Regions from separate parts of the Allobosea sp. 10L417 genome, predicted to be linked through region 1. Evidence: predicted binding sites of a transcription regulator. Region 1 holds the regulator's gene; each other region holds the start of a gene.
The links. Region 1 encodes LexA, which represses DNA repair genes until DNA is damaged. Its sites were predicted from a motif close to TGTTCNNNNTGTGTTCNG; they were not measured.
Positions count from the first base shown of each region.

Region 2: the regulator LexA is predicted to act here: its motif matches at 1,856-1,873, upstream of AC1DE3_RS02155 (ATP-dependent helicase).
Region 3: the regulator LexA is predicted to act here: its motif matches at 2,834-2,851, upstream of AC1DE3_RS15665 (putative DNA modification/repair radical SAM protein).

Region 1 is NZ_JBFTJP010000007.1:47,210-51,794, forward strand. It holds gene trpC (indole-3-glycerol phosphate synthase TrpC) at 1-400, shown strand, start outside; gene moaC (cyclic pyranopterin monophosphate synthase MoaC) at 397-879, shown strand; gene AC1DE3_RS17600 (molybdopterin molybdotransferase MoeA) at 879-2,090, shown strand; gene lexA (transcriptional repressor LexA) at 2,190-2,900, shown strand; gene AC1DE3_RS17610 (ComEC/Rec2 family competence protein) at 2,894-4,585, opposite strand, start outside.
Region 2 is NZ_JBFTJP010000001.1:393,358-397,942, reverse strand. It holds gene AC1DE3_RS02155 (ATP-dependent helicase) at 1-1,841, opposite strand, end outside; gene AC1DE3_RS02150 (acyl-CoA dehydrogenase family protein) at 1,957-3,603, shown strand; gene msrB (peptide-methionine (R)-S-oxide reductase MsrB) at 3,691-4,122, opposite strand; gene AC1DE3_RS02140 (BtaA family protein) at 4,327-4,585, shown strand, end outside.
Region 3 is NZ_JBFTJP010000005.1:331,322-335,906, reverse strand. It holds gene AC1DE3_RS15675 (response regulator) at 1-64, opposite strand, end outside; gene AC1DE3_RS15670 (UdgX family uracil-DNA binding protein) at 150-1,592, opposite strand; gene AC1DE3_RS15665 (putative DNA modification/repair radical SAM protein) at 1,589-2,821, opposite strand; gene AC1DE3_RS15660 (biliverdin-producing heme oxygenase) at 3,004-3,549, shown strand; gene AC1DE3_RS15655 (HWE histidine kinase domain-containing protein) at 3,546-4,585, shown strand, end outside.

The sequences.
Region 1 (4,585 bases):
CGACTGCATCCTGATCATCATGGCCGGCGTCGACGACGACACCGCCCGGGCGCTGAACGAAGCCGCTCGCGATCTCGGCATGGACGTGCTCGTCGAGGTGCATGACGACGCCGAGCTCGACCGGGCACTCAAGCTCGAAAGTCGGCTGCTCGGCATCAACAACCGCGACCTGCGCAGCTTCCACGTCGATCTCGCCGTGACCGAGCGGCTGGCGCCGCGCGTCCCGGCCGACCGCATCGTCATCGGCGAGAGCGGCATCTTTGCCCATGCCGACATCGCCCGTCTCAACAAGGCCGGCGTCAACAGCTTCCTCGTCGGCGAGAGCCTGATGCGGCAGGCGGACGTCACAGCGGCGACGCGGACCCTGCTGACCGGCCAGGCTCAAGAGAACGCGGCGTGAGCCGGCTCAGCCATCTCGACGCCCAAGGCCAGGCACATATGGTCGATGTCGGCGACAAGGCCGAGACGACCCGCATGGCAGTAGCCGAGGGCAGCGTCGTGATGGCGCCGGAGACGATTGCGATCGTGCGCGACGGCAATGCTAGGAAGGGCGATGTGCTCGGCACGGCGCGCCTCGCCGGCATCATGGCCGCTAAGCGCACGCATGAGTTGATCCCGCTCTGCCACCCGCTGCTGCTCAGCAAGATCGGGGTCGATCTGGAGATCGACGAGGCCCTGCCGGGCGTGCGCGTGCGCGCTGAGGTGAAGATGAAGGGCCAGACCGGCGTCGAGATGGAGGCGCTCACCGCCGTGTCCGTCGCCTGTCTCACCGTCTACGACATGGTCAAGGCAGTCGACAGGGCGATGCGGATCGAGAATATCCGGCTCCTGCACAAATCCGGCGGCCAGTCCGGCGACTACGAGGCGAAAGCCCGCTGATGGCGCTCACCCCGGTCCCCGTCGCGCGCAAGGCGCTGCTCAACAGCATTCCGGGACCGACCGGAGCGGAGACCCTCCCGCTCGCGCAATGCGCATGGCGGGTGCTCGCAGCCGATCTGAAGGCGCTCAGAACCCAGCCGCCCTTCGCCAACTCCGCCATGGATGGCTACGCCGTGCGTGCCGACGAGATGGCCGAAGATGCCACACTCGCCGTGATCGGGGAGTCCGCCGCCGGGCGGGCCTTTGACGGTACGGTCGGGCCGGGCGAAGCCGTACGGATCTTTACCGGCGCGCCGATGCCTGATGGTGCCGACACCATCCTGATCCAGGAGGACGCCGACGGCGTCGGCAGCCCCACGATCCGCGTGCGGGTGCCCCCCGCCAAAGGCAAGTTCCTGCGCCGGGCGGGGCTCGATTTCCGCGAAGGCGACGCCCTGCTGTCGGCCGGACGCGTGCTCGACAGCGCCGCACTCGGGCTCGCCGCCGCGATGGGCCATCCCTCGCTGCCGGTCCGGCGCAAGCCGCGCGTCGCGATCCTGGCGACCGGCGACGAGCTGGTGGCGCCGGGCGAGCCTGTGGGGCGCGACCAGATCGTCGCCTCGAACTCCTTCGCGCTCGCCGCGCTGGTCGAAAAGGCCGGTGGCACCGTGCTCGATCTCGGCATCGCCCGCGACGACCATGCCGATCTCGCCAACAAGATCGGCATGGCGCGGGCTGCCGATGCCGACGTGCTAATCACGCTGGGCGGCGCCTCGGTGGGCGCACACGACCTCGTGCAGGAGGCGCTGACCCGCGCCGGGATGTCTCTTGGCTTCTGGAAGATTGCCATGCGGCCGGGCAAGCCGATGATGACCGGTCGGCTCGGCCGGATGGTCGTGGTCGGGCTTCCCGGAAACCCGGTCTCCTCGATCGTCTGCGGCCATCTCTTCGTGCTGCCGCTGATCGAAGCCCTGCTCGGCATGGCCGGCGCCGATCGCGACCGCAGCGTCCCCGCCCGCCTCGGCAGCGACCTGCCGGGCAATGACGAGCGTGAGGATTATCTGCGCTCGGAGCTGGCGCTGACGCCCGATGGTTGGGTTGCAACGCCTTTCGATCGGCAGGATTCCTCCATGCTCGGCACATTGGCGCGGGCGCAGGCGCTGACGATCCGCCCGGCCCATGCTGCGCCCGCCAAGATAGGCGACCTCTGCCGTATCCTGCCGCTGCGGTAGACGGGCGCTCTCGCGCGACCGGGTTGCGGAACACAAGGCGAACAGTTATGGTGTTCGTGATTTGTTTCGAATCTACGCTTTTCCGGGGCCGGCGGGATCATGCTGACACGCAAGCAACACGAACTCCTGCGCTTCATCCAGGAACGCTTGCGTGAGAGCGGGGTGCCGCCCTCCTTCGACGAGATGAAGGACGCGCTCGATCTGCGCTCGAAATCCGGCATCCACCGGCTGATCATGGCGCTGGAGGAGCGCGGCTTCATCCGCCGCCTGCCCAACCGGGCGCGTGCGCTCGAAGTCATCAAGATGCCCGATGGACTCGGTACGCCGCAGCAGCGGCCGCGTTTCAGCCCTGCGGTCGTCCAGGGCGGGCTCGGCACGCAGCCCAATCTCGGCAAACCCCGCCCCACCGCCGATGAGGACAGCCGCTCTTCGATCGCGATCCCGGTCATGGGCCGCATCGCCGCCGGCACACCGATTTCGGCCATTCAGAACCGCAGCCACACCGTCTCGTTGCCGCCCGACATGCTCGGCTCCGGCGAGCATTACGCGCTCGAAGTACGTGGTGACTCGATGGTCGAAGCGGGCATCCTCGACGGCGACACCGTCATCATCCGCAAGCAGGACTCGGCCAATACCGGCGATATCGTCGTGGCACTGATCGACGACGAGGAGGCCACACTCAAGCGGCTGCGCAAACGCGGCTCCTCGATCGCGCTCGAAGCCGCCAATCCCGCCTATGAGACGCGTGTGCTCGGGCCGGACCGGGTCAAGATTCAGGGCCGCCTCGTCAATCTGATGCGGCGTTACTGAAGCCGTTCGACCTCGGCTTCGCCATCGGCGGAAGCTGGCGGAATGCTGATGCTCGTTGCAGCGGGCGCCGCCAGACGGGGTTCGCGTCGGCGGCTCCACGGCCGATCGGCCGCGCTGGGCTCTGAGATGCGGCTGCTCCATCCCGACGCCGTGCGGTAGAGCGAGGTCGCGCCGTCGCGTGACAGTCCCATTCGCTCGATCAGCCGGGCCTTGCAGGCGCCGCTCCAGGGAATGGCGGTGACGACGAGGTCGGCCCGCAGGCAATCTTCGATGATCGCCAGCCGGTCGCGCGTGTAGGAAATCATGCGCTTGTCGGCCGTTTGCGCAACACAACCCAGTTGATCGCAAGCGATGCCGGCGCGCAGCGTCGGATCGTCCGGCGAGCGGCTGTCGCCGTCGGCACTCAGCCATTGCTGCAGCACGAAGCGGCTGGGCTTGCCGGCGACCGCAAGGCGTCCATCGAGGCCCCGCACAGCAAGCCCCGAGCCGTCGCGTTCGATCAGGATTTCCGGCCGCTCCGGCTTTCCGGCGATGGCGACGCCGAGCACGATGGGGACCGCCGCCAGCCAGCGCCAGGCCGTGGTCCACAGCGTCAGCCAGAGCAACGCCAGCACGAAGCAGGTCAGCACGGCCGGGCTGAAGGCGGCGATCATCACGGTGGAATGGTCGATGCTTGCGACCCAATGCGCCACCTTGAGCACGACATCCGAAGCCAGCCCCATCAGCGCCCAGGCAGGCCAGTCCAGCCCGAAGGGATAGGCGAGCACGCCGAACACCGCCGCAGGCATCACGAACAGCGAGACGAAAGGCAGTGCCATGGCGTTGCCCAGCAGGCCGAAAGGGTTGAAGGTCTGGAAGTGATAGGCCCCGAAGGGCGCTGTTGCGGCCGTCGCCAGCAAGGTGGTGACGACGATGCCGAGCGCCGCTGCCCAGACCGGCCCGAGCGGCCATGGCAGGCTCGGGGGCGGCTCCGTGCGTTTTCGGCTCTCCCAGCGTTCGGCAAAGGCGATCAGGGCCGCAACCGCGCCGAATGACATCTGGAAGCTCGGTCCGAGCAGCGCCTCCGGCTCGCGTAGCAGCACGATCATGGCTGCAAGAGCGAGATTGCGCATGCTCAGTGCAGCACGATCGACAAGGATCGCGCCGAGCATCACCAGCGTCATGATCAGCGAGCGTTCGGTCGCGACGTCACTGCCTGAAAAGATACAGTAGGCGGTCGCGCCGAGCATCGCCGCGACGGCCGCGATCTTCTTGATCGGCCAGAGCAGCGCGGCAGTCGGGGAGAGCGCCAGTAGGGCGCGCACCAGCCAGAAAATCGTCCCGGCCGCGAGAACCATGTGCAGGCCTGAGATCGAGACGATGTGGTAGATTCCGGCGGCACGCAGGTCATTGTTCGTCGCCTCGGTGATCAGGCCGCGCTTCCCCGTGACAAGGGCGGCAGCGACCGCCCCGCCCTGCCCGCCGCCTACTTCGGCGATGCGCCGGGTCAAGGCGTTGCGGGCCCGGTCGATCGTGACATCGACGGCAAGGCGCGTCGGCATTGGGTGCGGCGCGGGCGCCGACGCGATCTTGCCTGCGATACTGCCGACTGCGCCGATGCCGCGGAAGAAGGCATCGCGCGCGAAATCGTAGCCGCCCGCCCGAGCTGGCCCCGGTGGAGGCAGGAGCCGCGCCGTCGCCGCGAT
Region 2 (4,585 bases), on a different contig from region 1:
CGCTCTTCCTCGAGGCCTGCGCGGCCGCTCTCGTCGAGCGCACGCTGGTTCGGGAAGAGCCCTTCCTCCCAGCCGGGCAGGAAGACCGTGTCGAATTCCAGCCCCTTGGCGGCGTGCAGCGTCATGATCGAGACGCGGGCGCCGGATTCGCCGTCGGCGACATCCATCACCAAAGAGACGTGCTCGAGGAAGGCCGGCAGGTCGGGGAATTCGTCGAGCGAGCGGACGAGCTCCTTGAGGTTTTCCAGCCGCCCTGCGGCATCGGCCGAGCGGTCCTTCTTCCACATCTCGGTGTAGCCGGATTCCTCCAGCACGAGCTCTGCCAGCTCGCCCTGCGGCATATGCTCGGCGCGGGTCGACCAGCGGCCGAAGGCATCGACGAGTTCGCGCAGCGTGGTGCGGGCCTTGGGCTTGAGCTCGTCGCTCTCGACCGCGGCACGGGCCGATTGCATCAGAGAGAAGCCGGTGGCGCGAGCATGGTTGTGCAGGAGCTGGACGGTGGCGTCGCCGAGGCCGCGCTTGGGCACATTGATGATCCGCTCGAAGGCGAGGTCGTCGGTCGGCGATACCACGCAGCGCAGATAGGCCAGCGCATCGCGGATTTCGGCGCGCTCATAGAAGCGCGGGCCGCCGATGACGCGATAGGGCACGCCGGCCTGGACGAAGCGCTCCTCGATCTCGCGCATCTGCGCGGAGATGCGGACGAGAACCGCGACCTCGGCGAGATTGTATTTCTTGGCCTGCATCGCCTCGATCTCGTCGGAGATCAGGCGGGCTTCCTCTTGGCTGTCCCAGGCGCCGGTGATGGTGACCTTCTCGCCGAGCGCATCCTCGGTGCGCAGCGTCTTGCCGAGGCGGCCTTCGTTGCGGGCGATCAGCTTGGAGGCGGTGGCGAGGATATGGCCGGTGGAGCGGTAGTTGCGCTCCAGCCGGATCACGGTCGCCCCAGGAAAATCGTGCTCGAAGCGCAGGATGTTGTCGACCTCGGCACCGCGCCAGCCATAGATCGACTGGTCGTCGTCGCCGACGCAGCAGATGTTGCGGCGTCCTTGGGCAAGAAGCCGAAGCCAGAGATACTGCGCCGTGTTGGTGTCCTGGTACTCGTCGACGAGGATGTAGCGGAAGCGATCGTGATAGGTCTGGAGCACGTCAGGATAGTCGCGGAACAGCGTCAGGCAGTGCAGCAGCAGGTCGCCGAAATCAACGGCGTTCAGCGCCTTCAGCCGCTCCTGATAGGCAGCATAGAGCTTGCCGCCCTTGCCGTTGGCGAAGACGGCGGCCTCGCCGGGCGGCACGTCCTTGGGGCTGAGGCCGCGATTCTTCCAGCTATCGATGAAGCCCGCCAGCATGCGGCCGGGCCAGCGCTTCTCGTCGATGCCCTCGGCCTGAATCACCTGCTTCATCAGGCGGATCTGGTCGTCGGTGTCGAGAATGGTGAAGTCGCTGCGCAGGTCGAGCAGTTCGGCGTGGCGGCGCAGCAGCTTGGCCGAGATCGAGTGGAAGGTGCCGAGCCAGGGCATGCCCTCGGCGACCGGTCCGACGAGATGGGCGACGCGCTCCTTCATCTCGCGCGCCGCCTTGTTGGTGAAGGTGACGGCGAGGATCTGGGAAGGGTAGGCGCGGCTGGTCGAAATCAGGTGGCCGATGCGGGTGGTGAGCACGCGGGTTTTGCCGGTGCCGGCGCCGGCCAGCACCAACACGGGGCCTTCCGTCGCCTCGACCGCCTGGCGCTGCTCCGGGTTCAGCCCCGTAAGATAGCCGGCCGCCGGCTGCGCTGCGGCACGCGCGGCGAGGCCTCCAGGGCGGGGCAGGGGAGCGGAAAAGGGGTCAGTCTCGGACAAGGGACCAGTGTGCTCGTGCGTGATTCGTTCTCCGGCGAATATAGGGCGCTCGTGTCAGGATTGCGCCCTGCCGGAGGGATCATTTTATATCCCGTTCCACAGGGAGGTGGCAGCAATGGCGGAGCAGAGCGGGGAAGGGCGCTGGGAGGTCACCAATCAGGTGCCGGTGCTGGCCGAATACGATGCCTTCGCCGCCGATCCGGTGCTGCCGGCCATCGTCTCGGCGTTCGGGGCCGATTGGGCGCGAGACCGCTTGCATGACGCCGGGCGGACAGTCGGCTCGGCAAGGGTGCAGGAGCTGGCCTATCTCGCCAATCGCTACACGCCCGAACTGAGGGCCTTCGACCGCTTCGGCAACCGCATCGACGAGATCGCCTTCCATCCCGCCTGGCACGAGCTGATGGGGCTTGCTATCGGGCAGGAGACGCATGCGCTCGCCTGGAACCGGCCGGAGCCCGGCGCGCAGGTGGCCCGCGCCGCCTTGCAGTATCTCTGGTACGGCGCCGAGAGCGGGATCTGCTGCCCGATCAGCATGACCTATGCCGCCGTGCCGGTGCTGAAGCAGGACGCGGCACTCTGGGAGCAGTGGGGCCACCTCGTCACCTCCAATCGCTACGATCCGCGGCAGGGGCCGGCGCCTCTCAAGACCGGCGCGACCGTCGGCACGGCGATGACGGAGACGCAAGGCGGCTCGGATCTGCGTCAGACGCAGACATATGCCGAAGACAATCGCGACGGCACCTATTCGCTCCATGGCCGGAAATGGTTCTTCTCGGTGCCGCATTCCGACGTCTTCCTGACGCTGGCGCGGACGGCCGAGGGGATCTCGTGCTTCGTCGTGCCGGGCTGGCAGCTGGACGGATCGCGCAACGGCGTCGCGATCCAGCGACTCAAGGACAAGGTCGGAAACCGCTCGAATGCCTCCTCCGAGGTGGAGTTCAGGGGCGCCATCGGCCATCTGATCGGGGAGCCGGGGCGCGGGATCCGCACCGGACTGTCGATGAATCACAATTCACGGCTGGACATTGCCGCCGCCTCCTCCGGGCTGATGCGGATGGCGGTCTCGCTGGCGGCGCATCACGCGCAGCACCGGAGGGCATTCCAGAAGGCGCTGATCGACCAGCCGATCATGCAGAACGTGCTGGCCGATATCGCGATCGAGGCTGAGGCCGCGGCCTGGCTCGCCTTCCGGCTTTTCGCGGCGCTGGATCGACAGGAGGCATCGGAGAGTGAGCGGCTGCTGGCGCGGGTGGGCGCGCCGATCGCGAAATACTGGATCACGCGGCGGACGCCTGCCGTCGTCACCGAGGCGCTGGAGTGCCATGGCGGCAACGGCTTCATCGAGGACAACCCGATGGCGCGGCTCTATCGCGAGGCGCCGCTGAACGCGATCTGGGAAGGCTCGGGCAATGTCATCTGCCTGGACGTGCTGCGCTCGCTGGCGCGGGAGCAGGGGGCGATCGACGTGCTGAGGGCTGAGCTGATGGTGGCTGCGGGCTCGGACAAGCGCTACGATGCGGCGCTGAGGCGTTTGGAAGGCGAATTGCCCGGGATGATGCGCAATGAGGGGCAGGCGCGGCGTCTCACCGAGCGCTTGGCGCTCATGTTGCAGGGCTCGTTGCTGTTGCAGTTTGCGCCCTCTGCGGTGGCGGACGCGTTCATTGCCATGCGGCTTGGGGATGGCTGGTCGGGGCAGTTCGGCGATCTGCCGCCGGCGGTGGATGCCGGAGTGCTGGCGCGACGGGCGGTGCCCGTTGCGTGAGGCGTCATGCCCGGGCTTGACCCGGGCATCTCTTTATCGCCTTTCCGTCGTGAGATGCTCGGGGCAAGCCCGAGCATCACGGCGGGATCAAGCCGCTTCCGGCTCGAAATTCATCGCCACGCCGTTAATGCAGTAGCGCAGGCCGGTGGGCGGCGGGCCGTCGGGGAAGACGTGGCCGAGATGGCCGCCGCAATTGGCGCAATGCGCCTCGACACGGTGCATGCCGTAGCTGAAATCCTCCGAGGCGCCGACGGCGCCCTCCAGCGGCTGGTCGAAACTCGGCCAGCCCGTGCCGCTCTCGAACTTCTTGCCCGACTTGAACAGCTTCTGGCCGCAGCCGGCGCAGGAGAAGGTGCCGGCGCGCTTCTCGTAGTTGAGTGCGCAAGAACCCGCACGCTCCGTGCCGTGGCCACGCAGGACCTGATACTGCTCCGGCGTCAGCCGCTCGCGCCACTGCGCGTCGGTCAGCTGGAAGGGGAAAGTCTCGTCCTGCTTCTTCGACTCGCCGAACATGCTCATCAGACCCATTGCGATCTCCTTGTCAGCGGGGTGGCGGGGCGCCTCATCGGCTTTCGTGCCGCCAATATGGCGTCTCAGGCGCCGGATTTCAGCCCCACAGATTACCGGCGGTTTCACGACGCCGCGGCAAGGGCCGAGGCTCCGTCACCGGACCGTCACGCGACTCCTCTAGCAGGCCCGCCACCCGCAAAGGGAGGAAAACCGGTGACGCAACAGGCGACGCAAACGGCGCGCGCGGCCCGCCGCATGACGAGCTCGGGCCTGGGACTGGCCGTCCGGCGCAGCAAGACGCTGTCCAAAGCGGGCATGCTGGAATGGCTGTTCGCCCGCGCCTTCTCCGGACTGGTCTATCCGCAGATCTGGGAAGACCCGGTGGTCGACATGGCGGCGCTGCAGCTCAAGGCCGAGGACCATGTCGTGGCGATCGCGTCGGGCTCCTGCAACATCCTTTCCTATCTCACGG
Region 3 (4,585 bases), on a different contig from region 1:
AGGTCGGCGCCTGATCGAACATCTCGGAGAGGAGCGAGGCGATATTGACGTCGCTGGCGGGCAAGGCCGTTTTCCTGAAAGCAGAGTGGTTGATCGGTCGTACGGTATCTGCGAGCCCCGGCAAAGCGCCTCAGCCCGATCGAGATAGTCTAGTGCCGGAGTATCCGTTGCCCGACACGCTCCAGATCGGCAACGAAGCGCGCATACTCACGAGATCGGGCTTCCTCATCCGGCAGGCGGAGAAGAAAGGACGGATGAACGGTCGCCAGCAGCGGCGTGCCGTCTTGAAGCGCGATCTCGCGATCCCGGGCGCTCGCCAGCGAGCCGGCATGCCCCGTTAGCGATCGCAGAGCCGTAGCGCCCAGCGCCACGACGAGCGGGGGCTTCACGAACTGCAATTCGAGATCGAGCCAGAAGCGGCAAGCGCTGATCTCCGCGACATTGGGCTTCTCGTGAATGCGGCGCTTGCCGCGCAGCTGGAATTTGAAGTGCTTCACCGCATTGGTGACGTAGGCGCGGCTCCGATCAAGGCCCGCCTCGCGCATCGCCCGATCGAACAACTGCCCCGCTGGCCCGACGAACGGACGACCCGCAAGGTCCTCCTGGTCACCCGGCTGCTCTCCGACGAAGAGGACGGGCGCGTCCAGCGGGCCTTCGCCGAAAACCGTTTGCGTGGCGTTGCAATGAAGATCGCAGCGCCTGCATCGTTGCGCCGCCATGGCTGCTTCTTGCCAGGACGTGATGGCCGTCTCGTCGGGGGAGAGCTCGGGCCGGCGCCGAAGCTGCCTGACATGTCGTTCGGGTGGCTGCGTCGGGGCGCGCATGACCATATCCTCTGCTAGCCGGGTTGCGCTTGCGATCAGAGGCACAATCAGTTCGGCCTCGGGTAGGTTCCGCCAGTATTTTGCCGGCATCTCGCTTTTCATCGCTTGCGGCTTGAGGCGGGCCGGGTTGAAGATATTGGCGTAGTAGGTGAGCCAGTAGGTCTCCATGGCATCGCCGTCCGGAGCGTCGGCTTTGCAGGCGGCTGCGCCGAGTTGCAGGACCGTGCCATCCCAATGCAGCGATCCCTGCGGCGTCATGATCGACCAGATCATCGTGCCGAAGCGCGCCGTGAAGAATGCCGCCGCCCGTTCGAGGATGAAGTGCTCCGGCTCGAACCAGGCGATGAAGGGTCCGTTCTCGCCCGCACCCGATACGGCGCGGAAGCGCACGAAGGCCGTCATCTTGTGCAGGTCACGACGAACCGAACGGGCCATCGCGTCGGCGCGCGCGACATCGGGATCGACACTGTCTTCCAGCAGCCGCGGCTCTCGCTGCAGGCGTAACAGCAGGCGGTGAAGCAGGGCGAAACGGCCGGCATCCCGATGGCAGATGACACTCTCGGCAAGCTCAATGAAGCGGCGGGGTACGGTAAGCGCGGCAGATTCGGCATCGGCCGGCGGGATGCGCTCCGTCGCGAACAAGTCGGCACCGTCTTCACCCGTCAGCCAAGCGACGGCCTCCGGCCGGATGCCAGCAAGCGCCAGCCGGCGCGCCTCGCGGCGCCATCCCGCAAAGTCGGCAGGCCCGTTCAGCCGGGCCGCGATCACGGGAACAGCGTCAGCTGCCGCGGCGGCGGCATCAACCGGGCGCGCAGATTGGGGTCTTCGAGCGCGCTGCTCGGTTGCCAGCCCTCCGCCAGGATGAAATACCGGACCGTCGCGAGCGAACGCGTCAGCCGCGCGACATCCTCCAGCCGCAGCCGGCGGAAACGGCGCGAGGCCAGTATGCGATCGACACTGCGCGCGCCGAGCCCCGGCACGCGCAGCAAGGTTTCGCGGCCGGCCCGGTTCACATCGACGGGGAAGCGGCCGCGTTCGCGCAGCGCCCAGGCAAGCTTCGGGTCGATATCGAGATCAAGCATCTCGCTGCGCCCGAGGATTTCTTCGGTCTCGAAGCCATAGAAGCGCGTCAGCCAATCGGCCTGATAGAGCCGATGCTCGCGCATCAGGGGCGGCGGCTGGAGCGGCAATTGGCGCGAGGCGTCCGGGATCGGGCTGAAGGCCGAATAATAGACGCGCTTCAGGCCGAAGCTGCCATAAAGCCAGGCGCTGCGCTTCAGGATGGCGGCGTCGCTCGCGCCGTCGGCGCCGACGATCATCTGCGTGCTTTGCCCGGCAGGCGAGAAGGCCGGGGCCTTCGTACCCTTGTCGCGCTGCTCGCGGGCTTCGTCGATCTTCAGCTTGAGGCCGCCCATCGCGCTCTTGATCTCGGCCGCGCGCTTTTCGGGGGCGAAGCGCGTCAAAGCCGCCTCGCTCGGCAATTCGACATTGATCGACACCCGGTCGGCGAAAAGCCCGGCGCGCTCGATCAGATCGCGGCTCGCGCCGGGGATCAGCTTGAGATGGATATAGCCGCGGAACGCATGGCGCCGGCGCAGCGTTTCGGCAACGCGGATCAGTTCCGCCATCGTGTAATCGGCCGAGCGGATGATGCCCGAGGACAGAAAGAGACCTTCGATATAATTGCGGCGGTAGAAATTCAGGGTCAGCGCGACGACTTCCTCGACCGAAAAGCGGGCGCGGCGGACATTGCTCGACGAACGGTTGATGCAGAAGACGCAGTCGAAGCTGCAGAAATTCGTCAGCAGGATCTTGAGCAGCGAGATGCAGCGGCCGTCGGGCGCGTAGGAGTGGCAGATGCCGGAACCCGTGGTCGAGCCCAGGCCCTTCCCGTCACGCGAATCCCGTTTGGTGGTGCTGCTCGATGCGCAGGAAGCGTCATATTTCGCGGCGTCGCTGAGGATTTCGAGCTTCTCCAGAACCGAAAGCTGCGCCATCGTCTTTCCTTTCGTTCCCTATATGTTCTTAGCGTGCCCCGAATCTGGATTCAAGCCAACCTGGCGGATGATCGTATCGCTGGATCGGGGCAGCCAAACAAATCAGCATTGAAGGCAGCGCCGCATCCGCGGATTTTGCATTATGGCGGTATCGATACGGTACGATTCTGGATGCTCGCGGAATGATTGAGATCAGACGTTTCCTACGCGACGAGACCAACGAGCTTCATCGTGAACTCGACGCCATCGTCGGAGGATTCTCGAACCGCGCCGAATACGCCCGCTTCCTGCAAGGCACGTTTTGCCATCGCGCGCCGGTCGAGGCCGCATTGCTAGGCTGCACCGCGCAGCCTTCCTCCCGGTGGCCCCGCACGCTCCTGCCCGAGCTGAAGGCGGACCTCGCCGGCCTGTCCATCCCCTTGCCGACGACCGAACCTTTCCATCTGTCAAATGACATGGCTGCGTTCCTGGGGGCCGCCTATGTTCTCGAAGGCTCGGCTCTGGGGGCTCGCGTGCTCGTGAAGGGAGTGGAGGGCCTCGGGTTCGGACCTGAATTTGGCGCACGCTATCTCTCGGCCCAGGCCGCCTCGCTCGATAGCTGGCGCGAACTTTTGGCGGCGCTCGAGGGGCTCGACCGGCAGGGATGGGGTGCTGCAGCGCAATCGGCGAGAGCCGTCTTCCTGCACGCCATCCAGGCCTTCAGATCGGAAGTACTCTCTCCCGCATGACGACCGTTGACCTGACGAACTGCGATCGCGAGCCGATCCATATTCCCGGTAGCGTGCAGCCTCATGGCTGCATGATCGTTTGCGATGCCGAGGTGGTGACGATCAGGCGCCATTCGACCAATGCGAGCGCCTTCCTCGGCCTCAAGGAGTTCGAGCTCGTCGGGCGCAAGCTCGAAGAAATCCTCGGTGGGCCGGTCGTGCACGAGATGCGCAATGCGCTCGCCCGCTCCGGGGTGCCGCCGCGGGCTGGGCTGATGCCGCGCTATCGCCTGGCCGCGCTGGATCGCGAACTGGACATCTCGATCCATTCCTTCAAAGGCAACGCCATCATCGAGTTCGAGGCGAGCGTCCCGGCCGGGCCGAGCTCGCCGCTCGAATTCGCGCGGACATTGGTCGGGCGGCTCTCCGATGTCACGAACCCGGCCCAGCTCATCAAGAATGCGGCGCGTCTGCTCAGGGCCGTGCTCCAGTACGACCGGGTGATGATCTATCAGTTCGCGCACGATGGTTCCGGCAAGGTCYTCAGCGAGGCGAAGCGACCGGACCTGGAGAGCTTCCTCGGCCAGCATTTCCCAGCGAGCGACATCCCGCAGCAGGCCCGGCAGCTCTATATCCTCAATCCCATCCGCGTCGTTTCGGATTCGAGCGGCGAACGCTTCCCGATCACTCCGGTGCTCGATGCGGCCGGGGAACCGCTCGACCTCTCCTATGCCCATCTGCGCAGCGTCTCGCCGATCCATTGCGAGTACCTGCGGAACATGGGCGTCTCGGCCTCGATGTCGGTGTCGATCATCGTCGACGGCGCGCTCTGGGGACTGATCGCCTGTCACCATTATCGCCCGCGCTCGCTCTCGATGAACCGCCGGATAGCGGCGGAGATCTTCGGCGAGTTCTTCGCGCTCCAGCTCGGTGCGCTCACACAGAAGCAGATGCTGCTCGCAGCTGAACGGGCGCGGGATTTTCTCAATGGCCTGCTCTCGTCCGCCGCGCATGTGACCGACGCCTCGGGCTTCCTCGGCCAGCATCTCGCCGAATT